DNA from 3 places in the Kitasatospora sp. LaBMicrA B282 genome. Region 1 is predicted to be linked to each of the others. Evidence: riboswitches for the same ligand, from Rfam matches in the RefSeq annotation. Region 1 holds a riboswitch; each other region holds the start of a gene.
The links. Region 1 has a riboswitch for cobalamin ahead of ACQRUO_RS08835 (HoxN/HupN/NixA family nickel/cobalt transporter). Riboswitches for the same ligand answer to the same signal wherever they lie in the genome.
Positions count from the first base shown of each region.

Region 1 (3,238 bases):
GCGTCACCGAGTCCTACGCCGGGGCCACCGCCAAGCTGCTGCTGGCCGCGGAGGTGCGCGGCACCGACCCGACCAGCTTCGGCGGCGTCGACCTGCCCACCCGGCTGCGGGCCCTGCTCACCCCGAGCGGCCGGTTCTCCGACCACTCCCAGTACGGCGACTACAGCAACACCTTCGGCCAGTCGCTCGCCCTGATCGCCCTCGACCGCACCCCCGGCGGCGCCCCGGCGAGCGCCGCCGACTTCCTGGCCGGCAGCGCGTGCGCCGACGGCGGCTTCCCGGCCGCGTTCGGCCAGCCGACCTGCACCAGTGACCCGGACGCCACCGCGATGGCCGTCCAGGCCCTGGCCGCCACCGGCCGTCCGGCCGCCGCCTCGGCCGGCCTCGACTGGCTCACCGCCCACCAGGGCACGGACGGCAGCTTCGCCACCGGTACCGCCACGGCCGGCAACGCCAACAGCACCGGCCTGGCCGGCGAGGCGCTGCTCAGCCAGGGCCGGCTGCTGCCCGGCCTGAAGGCCTGGAGTGCGCTGTACAAGCTCCAGGTCGGCTGCTCCGGCGCCGCCGGCACCCAGGGCGCCATCGCCTACGACAGCACCGGCTTCAACGCCGCCAACGCCGTGCGCGCCACCACCCAGGCGGTGCTCGGCCTCTCCGGCGTCGCCCTGGTCGACCTCAGCGCCCAGGGCGCCAACCCCGCTGCCCCCACCCTCGCCTGCCCCAGCAACTGACGACCAGTCAGAGGAGAGCCGTCATGACCACCAGCACGCCCACCGCCCGCCCGCGCCGCCGCCTGCTCGGCTCGCTCGCCGCCGCGGCCGCCCTCACCGCCGCGCTGCTCGGCGGCACGGCCGCCGCCGCACCCGCCGCGCACGCCGACCCCAGCTGCTCCGGGGTCACCGTCGTGGTCGACTTCACCGCCCTCGGCGGCGGCGTCCAGACCGGCTGCGCCCAGGGCTCGCCGGCCAACGGCCTGGCCGCCCTGACCGGTGCCGGCTTCAGCTACGGCTTCGTGCCGCGCTTCCCGGGCTTCATCTGCGCGATCAACACCCAGCCCGACCCGTGCAACGGCGCCCCCGCCACCGCCTACTGGTCCTACTGGCACGCCACTCCCGGTGGTTCGTGGACCTACAGCGACCTCGGCGCCGCGAGCTACACCCCGGCCCCCGGCACCGACGAGGGCTGGTCCTTCGGCGCCGGCACCGCCCCGGGCATCACCGCGCCGTAACCCGCCTGCCGCCGAGGGGTTGCCGCCGCCGCAGGGCGACGGCAACCCCGCGACCGGGACCGGTCGTTGGGGGATCAGCTCGCCGCCTCGAACGGAAGCTGACCGTGGACTGGGAGTTCCCGGGGTGTTGAGCTGGGCGGACTTGAGGACGGCTCGAGCGGCTCACTAGGCTGGCAAGGTTGCAGCTGCCAGCTGTGACGGTGCGCCAGTAGCGAAGTCCGGTGTGAACCCGGCACTGTCCCGCAACGGTGATGCCCCTCGACGGGGACGAGCCCGGTCGCCTGCTGCCGCACCTCGGATTCCCCGCCTCGTCGGAAGGACGGAACCGCTCGGCCCATCGAGGCCGCCTCGGGTGCCGCCCTGTCCGCGAGCATCCCGAGGAGGATGCCTTGACCGCACCGGCAACCCGGTTCAGATCGATCCGCGACGCGCTGCACCCGTCGGAGTGGGGGCGCCTGGGCATCATGGCCCTGGTGATCCTCGCCCTCAACGGCTTCGGCTGGGGCATCTTCGTCTTCGCCGTCCTGCCGCACCACTTCCACTACGACGGCCTCGGCATCGGCATGGGCGTCGCGTTCACCGCGTGGACGCTGGGCGCCCGGCACGCCTTCGACGCCGACCACATCTCGGCGATCGACAACGTCACCCGCAAGCTGATGGCGGACAAGAAGCGCCCGCTGGGCACCGGCTTCTTCTTCGCCCTGGGCCACTCCACCATCATCTGCGTGGTCGGCATCGGCATCACCGTCGCGGCCAAGGCCGTCTTCGGGGCGATGGTCGACCCGAACTCCACCTACGAGACCGTCGGCGGTGTCATCGGCACCGTCACCTCGGCGAGCTTCCTCTACCTCATCGCCCTGCTCAACCTGATCGTGCTGGCCGGCATCATCAAGGTCTTCCGCGCGATGCGCCAGGGCACCTTCAACGAGGAGGAGCTGGAGCACCAGCTCCAGCAGCGCGGGCTGATGTACCGCTTCTTCGGCCGCTTCATGCGCACGATCAAGCACACCTGGCAGATGTTCTTCGTCGGCCTGATCTTCGGCATCGGGTTCGACACCGCCACCGAGGTCGTGCTGCTCGCCGCGACCGCCTACGCCGCCAGCTCCGGCCTGCCGTTCTACGCCGTCCTCGCGCTGCCGCTGCTCTTCGCCGGCGGCATGACGCTGTTCGACACCCTGGACGGCTGCTTCATGAACTTCGCCTACGGCTGGGCCTTCGCCAACCCCGTCCGCAAGGTGTACTACAACCTCGTCATCACCGGTCTGTCGATCGCGGCGGCCTTCCTGATCGGCACCATCGAGATGTTCGGCGTGCTCACCTCCGAGCTGCACCTGAGCGGTCCGTTCTGGGACTTCATGGCGAACTTCGACATCAACAAGGCCGGATTCGCGATCGCCGGGCTCTTCGCGGCGACCTGGATCGTCGCCGTGCTCTACTGGCGCTTCGGCAAGGTCGAGGCCCGCTGGACGCCCAAGCCGGTCACGGCAGTGGCCGGGGGGCCGGCAGTCGCGCCCGCAGCCGCGGCGGTGGTGGAAGCGAAGGAGTAGGCGTAGCGGCCCGTGTGCGAGGTGTCCGACAGGTGGCCTGTCGTCGAACGCCCGAAGCGATTACCGTGATCGGGCACCTCGTTCACACGCGAGAGGCGGGGGGAGTCTCGTCGCCATGCAGCACCTGCCACCACGGTTACCGCCATCGGACCCCGCACCACCCGATCCCGACCCGCCGTACCCCGACCTGCCGAGCCCGGAACCCCTGTACCTGGAACCGCGGCTCGAACCACGCCTGCGGTCGGCCCTGGAGGCGACCGAGCTGCTGCACTCGCTGGTGGACGCGCTCGGCTCCCCGCTCAACATCGTGCTCCCCGAGCAACTGGCCGAGAACGTCACCCGGTTCCGCGCGGTCTACCGGCGCCACCACCTGGCGGGGCGGATCCACTACGCGCACAAGGCGAACCGCTCGAGCGCGCTGGTCCGCCGCCTCGCCGCCACCGAGGCCGGCATCGACGTCGCC
Region 1 covers NZ_JBNQTI010000021.1:4,380-7,617, forward strand. The annotation lists gene ACQRUO_RS08825 (peptidase) at 1-731, shown strand, start outside; gene ACQRUO_RS08830 (flagellar hook-length control protein FliK) at 755-1,228, shown strand; adenosylcobalamin (AdoCbl) riboswitch at 1,415-1,558, shown strand; gene ACQRUO_RS08835 (HoxN/HupN/NixA family nickel/cobalt transporter) at 1,618-2,775, shown strand; gene ACQRUO_RS08840 (Y4yA family PLP-dependent enzyme) at 2,891-3,238, shown strand, end outside.

Region 2 (3,238 bases), on a different contig from region 1:
GGTCGGAGACCCGGCGCCCGATCAGCAGGACGGCCGCACCCGCGGCGGCGGCGACGGCGGTGGCCGCGACGGCGGCGGTTCCCCAACGCATGGCTCTCCCCACGGTGGTGACCGGGATTCGGTGTCTGGGATTCGGTGTCTGGGATTCGGTGTCTGGGATTCGGAGACGACCGTCCCAGTCCACCCCGCCCCCGCCCACCCGGCCACCGCAGCGCCGCCGTCCGGGCAGCGGCAGCTCACCTGCCTCACCTACACCTGGCCCGCCACGCCGGCCGCCCCAGCGGGATCCCCGCCCACGCCCGCCTCAGACCTTCAGCGCGCCCCGGTAGCGCCGGGCCAGCAGGGACCAGAAGCGGTCGACCGGGGACGCCCCCGCCTCCGTCGCCTGGCCCGTGGCGGGTGCGGGGCCGCCCCAGTTGCCGGTGCCCCAGTGGCCGCTGGTGGCCTGGCGCTCGTTCTGCAGGGCCGCGAGCACCCCGGCCAGGGTGTCCGCGGGCACCGGGAGGAGGCGGGACACCGGCTTCAGCTGGGCCTGCCAGCGGCCGTCCAGGCACTGGCGCACCCGCTGCTCCAGTTCGGCGTCCGCGCCCTGCAGCCGGACCAGGTCGCGCAGGCTCACCTCGAGCGCCTCGCAGAGGGCGGCGCTCTGTTCCGGGTCGCCGGTCCAGCGCCCGCTCAGCTCGGCGGCGGCGTAGCCGCGCAGGCCCATGCCGATCCGGCTCGCGGCCTGCTGCTGGGTCAGTTCCCGGGCCACCCGGAAGTCGCGCAGGGCGACCGGGGTGGTGCCCATCAGTTCGGCCGCCGGGCACCAGAGCGCCCGGCCGAGGGCGATCAGCTCGTCCTCGGTGGGGCGGATCTCGCCGTTCTCCCAGCCGGCCACGTGGGTGGGCAGCAGTCGCACCCCGTGCGCGGCCAGCGCGTGGGCCACCTGGTCGGTGGTCAGGCCGAGCAGGACCCGGTGCTCGCGCGCGGCGTGCGGGGAGAACGGGACCGGGGTGGGGGCCGGCGGCCGGCTTCTTCGCATGCGCCGACGCTAGGGCCGGGGCCGCCGGGCCCCCAGCCGCTGAACGCACGAAGCCGGGTTCTGGGCCGTCTGCCGCCCTTGGACGAATCACCAGCGCGGCCCCCACGACCTGCACCGGGGATCGGAGGTCCTCACGCTTCCGGCCCGCGGCCCGCTGGTGTGACCCCGGGCGACCGCCGGTGACCTCGTGTGAGCAAGACGGCCGGTGACCTGGTTGACTCCCGCTTCGCGGGCGTGATGGGATCCTTGGGCCGAACGGAGGCAAGGAGAGGAAGCCGGTGCGAATCCGGCGCGGTCCCGCCACTGTCACCGGGAGCACGCCCGACACACGGTCACGGCGGTCCGTCACAGGGCCGCGGGAAGGCCCGGGCGTGCGTCAACCACCCGGGGAGCCAGGAGACTCTCGCCGCCGGTCACGTCGATCCAGGGCGCGGACCCTGAGTGAGGACACGCAACAGATGGCGGGGGTACTCCACCGCGCGCTGCCGTACGCCGTGGGCGCCCTGGCCGGCTACGCCGCCGACGCCCGGTTCGGCGACCCCGAACGCGGCCACCCGGTGGCACTCTTCGGCCGGGCCGCCGGCCGCCTGGAGCGCACGCTGTGGCGCGACCACCGGGGCGCGGGCGCCCTGCACACCGCGCTGAGCGTGGGCGCGGTCGCCGCCGGCGCCCACGGACTCACCCGACTGCTCGGCCGCGAACGGGCCGCGGGCACCGCCCTGCTGACCGCCGGTGCCACCTTCAGCGTGCTCGGCGGCAGTTCGCTGGTCCGCGAGGCCCGCACGGTCGGCGCCGCGCTGCAGGCCGGCGACCTGGCCGCCGCCCGCCGCCGGCTGCCGCACCTGTGCGGGCGCGACCCGAGCGCGCTGGACGAGCAGCAGATCGCCCGCGCGGTGGTCGAGTCGGTGGCCGAGAACACCGCCGACGCCGTGGTCAACGCCCTGGTCTGGGGTGCGGTCGCGGGCGCGCCCGGGCTGCTGGCCTTCCGCGCGGTCAACACCCTGGACGCGATGGTTGGTCACAAGTCCCCGCGCTACCGCCGGTTCGGCTGGGCGGCGGCCCGCCTGGACGACGTGGCCGGCTGGCCGGGCGCCCGGCTGACCGCGCTGCTCACCGTGGCCGCCGCCGAGCAGCGCGACCGGGCCTGGCGGGTCTGGCGCCGGGACGGCTCCGCGCACCCCAGTCCGAACGCGGGCCAGGCCGAGTCCTCCTTCGCCGGCGCGCTCGGGGTGCGGCTCGGCGGCACCCTGCAGTATGGGGAGCGCACCGAGCACCGCCCGGTGCTGGGCGCCGAGCTGCGCCCGGTCGCGGTGACCGACATCGAACGCGCCTGCCGGCTCTCCCGCCGGGTCGGGCTGCTGGCACTGGGGACCACGGTGGCGGTGCGGACCGCCGTGCTGTCGCTGTCGCGGAGGGGACGCACGTGAGCAACGCGTTGTTGGTGGCCGGGACCACCTCGGACGCCGGGAAGAGCGTGGTGACCGCCGGCATCTGCCGCTGGCTGGTCCGCCGGGGCGTCAAGGTGGCGCCGTTCAAGGCGCAGAACATGTCGCTCAACTCGATGGTCACCCTGGACGGCGCCGAGATCGGCCGGGCCCAGGTGATGCAGGCGCAGGCCGCCCGGGTCGAGCCGGAGGCGGCGATGAACCCGGTGCTGCTCAAGCCCGGCGCGGACGGCCGCAGCCAGGTGGTGCTGCTCGGCAGGCCGATCGCCGAGGTCGGCGCGCTGGACTACCGGCAGCGCAAGCCCTACCTGTTGGAGCGCTCGCTGGAGTGCCTGGCCGACCTGCGCCGCCGGTTCGACGTGGTGGTCTGCGAGGGCGCCGGCTCGCCGGCCGAGATCAACCTGCGCGACGGGGACATCGCCAACATGGGCCTGGCCCGGGCCGCCGGGCTGCCGGTGGTGGTGGTCGGCGACATCGACCGCGGCGGGGTGTTCGCCGCGATGTTCGGCACCCTGGCGCTGCTCTGCGCCGAGGACCAGGCGCTGGTGGCCGGCTGGCTGGTGAACAAGTTCCGCGGCGACGCCCGGCTGCTGAAGCCCGGCCTGGACATGCTGCACGAGCTGACCGGCCGTCCGGTGCTCGGCACCCTGCCGATGCTGTCCGGGCTCTGGCTGGACGCCGAGGACTCGCTGGACCTGGCGAGCGTGGTGGACCGGGCCTCGGCGGGCCCGGTCGGCGCGGACGTGCTGCGGGTGGCGGTGCTGCGCTT
Region 2 covers NZ_JBNQTI010000071.1:3,280-6,517, forward strand. The annotation lists gene ACQRUO_RS20665 (alpha/beta hydrolase family protein) at 1-91, opposite strand, end outside; gene ACQRUO_RS20670 (helix-turn-helix domain-containing protein) at 305-1,024, opposite strand; cobalamin riboswitch at 1,294-1,426, shown strand; gene ACQRUO_RS20675 (cobalamin biosynthesis protein) at 1,483-2,451, shown strand; gene ACQRUO_RS20680 (cobyric acid synthase) at 2,448-3,238, shown strand, end outside.
Region 2: another riboswitch for cobalamin. It lies ahead of ACQRUO_RS20675 (cobalamin biosynthesis protein); the one in region 1 lies ahead of ACQRUO_RS08835 (HoxN/HupN/NixA family nickel/cobalt transporter).

Region 3 (3,238 bases), on a different contig from region 1:
TCGTCCGCCTGGTCGCTGACCCGGATCGGCCTGGCCAACTACTTCGCCGCCGCCCTGGTGCTGCCCTACGGCGCCTTCCACGCCGCGGCGGAGGCCTCCCGCTACGACATCGAGCACCTGGCCGACCACTTCGGCGTCGGCTACGAGACCGTCTGCCACCGCCTGAGCACCCTGCAACGCCCCAGGCTGCGCGGCGTGCCGTTCTCCTTCGTCCGGGTCGACCGGGCCGGCAACGTCTCCAAGCGGCAGTCCGCCACCGGCTTCCACTTCTCCCGCACCGGCGGCACCTGCCCGCTGTGGAACGTCTACGAGGCCTTCGCCTCGCCCGGGCGGGTGCACGTCCAGGTGGCGGCGATGCCCGACGGGCAGCGCTACCTGTGGGCCGCGCGGGCGGTGACCCGCTCGCCGGGCGGGTGGGGCCGGCCCGGGAAGACCTTCGCGATCGGCCTGGGCTGCGAACTGCGGCACGCCGGGCGGCTGGTGTACTCCGCGGGCCTCGACCTCGCCGACGAGTCCGCCGCGACCCCGATCGGTCTGGGCTGCAAGGTCTGCGAACGGCCGAGCTGCCCGCAGCGCTCCGCGCCGCCGCTCGGCCGCCCGCTGGTGATCGACGAGCGGGCGAGCAGCTTCGTCCCGTACCCGGTGCACGAGGACCCCCGGGGGCGCGGGTGACCGCCGCGGAGACGTACCGGCCGGTGGTGGCAAGGGCCGCCCGGTGGGAGGACGAGGCGTGCCGGCACCTGCTGGTCTGGCGGGCCGGGCCGGGCTGGCGGATGGTCAGCAGCGCGGTCCTCGGCGGCGGGATCGGTGAGCGCGGCTGGGTGCTCAACGCCCAGGTGCGCCCGGGCTACGGGCGGATGGACCCGGCGGAGCACCTGGCCGAGCTGGCGGCCGCGCAGGGGCTGACCGGGCCGGGGGTCGGACTGATGACGGCGGCCCAGGTGGACGACGGCACCTGGGCCGAGGACGGCGGCGTCACCGCGGTGGTGACCACCGGCATCGGCGTACCGGCCTGGGCGGCCGAGCCCGCCGCACCGGCGCTCGTCCCGGCGGGCCGGTACGTGCCCGGGACCATCAACATCCTGGCCGTGGTCCCCGCCGCGGTCGCCGACGCGGGCCTGGTCAACCTGCTCGCCACTGCCACCGAGGCCAAGGTGCAGGCGCTGCTCGACGCCGGTTACGACTGCTCCGGGACCCCGTCGGACGCGGTCTGCGTGGCCGTGCGGACGGCCGGACCGGGCGGGGAGGTCGACCCGTTCGGCGGTCCGCGCTCCACCTGGGGCGCGCGGCTGGCCCGCGCCGTGCACGCGGCGGTGCTGGCCGGGGCGGAACGGGACCGGGCCCGCCGGGCGGCGGGACCGCCGCGGGACCATGCCGCCGTGCGGTCCACGTGCTGCCACGCGGACGTCCTCGGGCCGCCCGGCGCCCGGTCGTGCGGACACGAGTGATCTTCCTCGCACCGGGCTGCCGAAGGGCGCCGGGCGATTGACGGCCCCTCACCGCGCCCCTACCCTCGAGGGCGTAGTGATGGCGTAAGGAAGCTGGTGGAACTCCAGCACGGTCGCGCCACTGTGAGCGGGACGCCCCCGGGCGGTTCGCGAGTCAGATACGACGCCATCACGGTCCGCCCCATCGAACAGCGGGACGCACGATCCCCTGAAGGAGGCTCAACCGTGAGCACCAGTATGCCCGGGCCCAGTGCCCTGCCCGTTCCGGTCGTGGTCCCGGCGACCAAGGCGGCTGCCTGGCTGGTCGTCACCGCGCTGATCGCGCTGGCCGTCTACTACTTCATCGGCGTCGACCAGGGTGCCTACTCCGTGTTCGGCAAGGACATGCACATCCACGAGTTCGTGCACGACTCCCGCCACTTCCTCGGCTTCCCCTGCCACTGACGACCGGAAGCTGCGAAACACACCACCATGGAGAAGAGAATCATCCTGCGCGGCGTCATCGCCGGCGCAGTGGCCGGCCTGCTCGCCTTCGTCTTCGCCCGGATCTTCGCCGAGCCGCAGATCCAGGCCGCGATCGACTACGAGAGCGGGCGGGACGCGGCGCAGGGCGCCCTCGACAAGGCCGCCGGCCTGCCCATGGACATGGGCGGTCCGGACATCTTCAGCCGCACCATCCAGGCCAACATCGGCATCGGCGTCGGCATGGTGCTCTTCGGCACCGCGATGGGCGCGCTCTTCGCCGTCGCCTACGCCATCTGCCTGGGCCGCACCGGCAGGATCCGCCCGCGCGGGCTCGCCATGCTGGTGGCGCTGGGTGGCTTCCTCGGCGTCTACTTCGTGCCGTTCATCAAGTACCCGGCCAACCCGCCGTCGATCGGCCACCCCGACACCATCCGCGACCGCGGCAACCTCTACCTGGCCATGGTGGTCTGCTCGTTGGTCTTCCTGGTGCTCGCGGTCTGGCTCGGCAAGCGCCTGCAGGGCCGGTTCGGCAACTGGAACGCGACCCTGATCGCCGTCGGCAGCTACGTCGTGGCGATCGGGATCGTCATGGCGGTCCTGCCGTCGCTCGGTGAACTGTCCGACAATGTCCAGGAGTTCGGCCACCACGCGACCGAGACGCCGCTGCCGCTGACCGATCCCCAGGGCGCCATCGTGTACCCGGGCTTCCCGGCGGACACCCTGTTCACCTTCCGCTTCCTCTCGGTGGCCGCCCAGTTGGTGCTCTGGTCCACCCTCGGCCTGGTCTTCGGACCGATGGCCGAGCGACTGCTCAACCCCCGTGGCGCCGCTGCGACGGCGCCGGTGTCGGCCGGTCCCGAGCCGGTCGCCGCGGCATGACGCAGACCACGCCCGGGGCCGCGACCGCGCAGCGCGTCGCGGCCCTCGGGCCGTTCTTCGCTGTCGAGACCCACGGGAGCACCGAACCGGTCGATCCGTGGCGGCCGCTGGCCGAACTCCGGGACGATCCAGCGGTGTTGCGCGAGCGGATCGCCGGCGTCCGGGGCTACCTGGCGGCGACCGGCAGGCAGGCTCCCGAAGCGGTCGAGGAGCGGGTGGCCGCCTCGGTCACCCACCTCGGGCTGGTCGCCCGGCTGATCTCCCCGGCCTTCGGCGTCGCTGTCCTGGACGGAGCGCTGTTCCGCTACGGGCTGGGGGACAGCCGTTGGCAGCCGGCGCTCGGCGGGTTGTTCCCGCTGTCGCTGCCGGATCGCGAGCCCGAACCGGTCGCCGATCCGGCGGAGCTCGCCGATCGCCTGGCGGTCGAGCTGCTCGGTGGCCTGGTC
Region 3 covers NZ_JBNQTI010000004.1:3,312-6,549, reverse strand. The annotation lists gene ACQRUO_RS01920 (short-chain fatty acyl-CoA regulator family protein) at 1-672, shown strand, start outside; gene ACQRUO_RS01915 (adenosylcobinamide amidohydrolase) at 669-1,448, shown strand; cobalamin riboswitch at 1,512-1,633, shown strand; gene ACQRUO_RS01910 (CbtB domain-containing protein) at 1,674-1,892, shown strand; gene ACQRUO_RS01905 (CbtA family protein) at 1,920-2,792, shown strand; gene ACQRUO_RS01900 ((2Fe-2S)-binding protein) at 2,789-3,238, shown strand, end outside.
Region 3: another riboswitch for cobalamin. It lies ahead of ACQRUO_RS01910 (CbtB domain-containing protein); the one in region 1 lies ahead of ACQRUO_RS08835 (HoxN/HupN/NixA family nickel/cobalt transporter).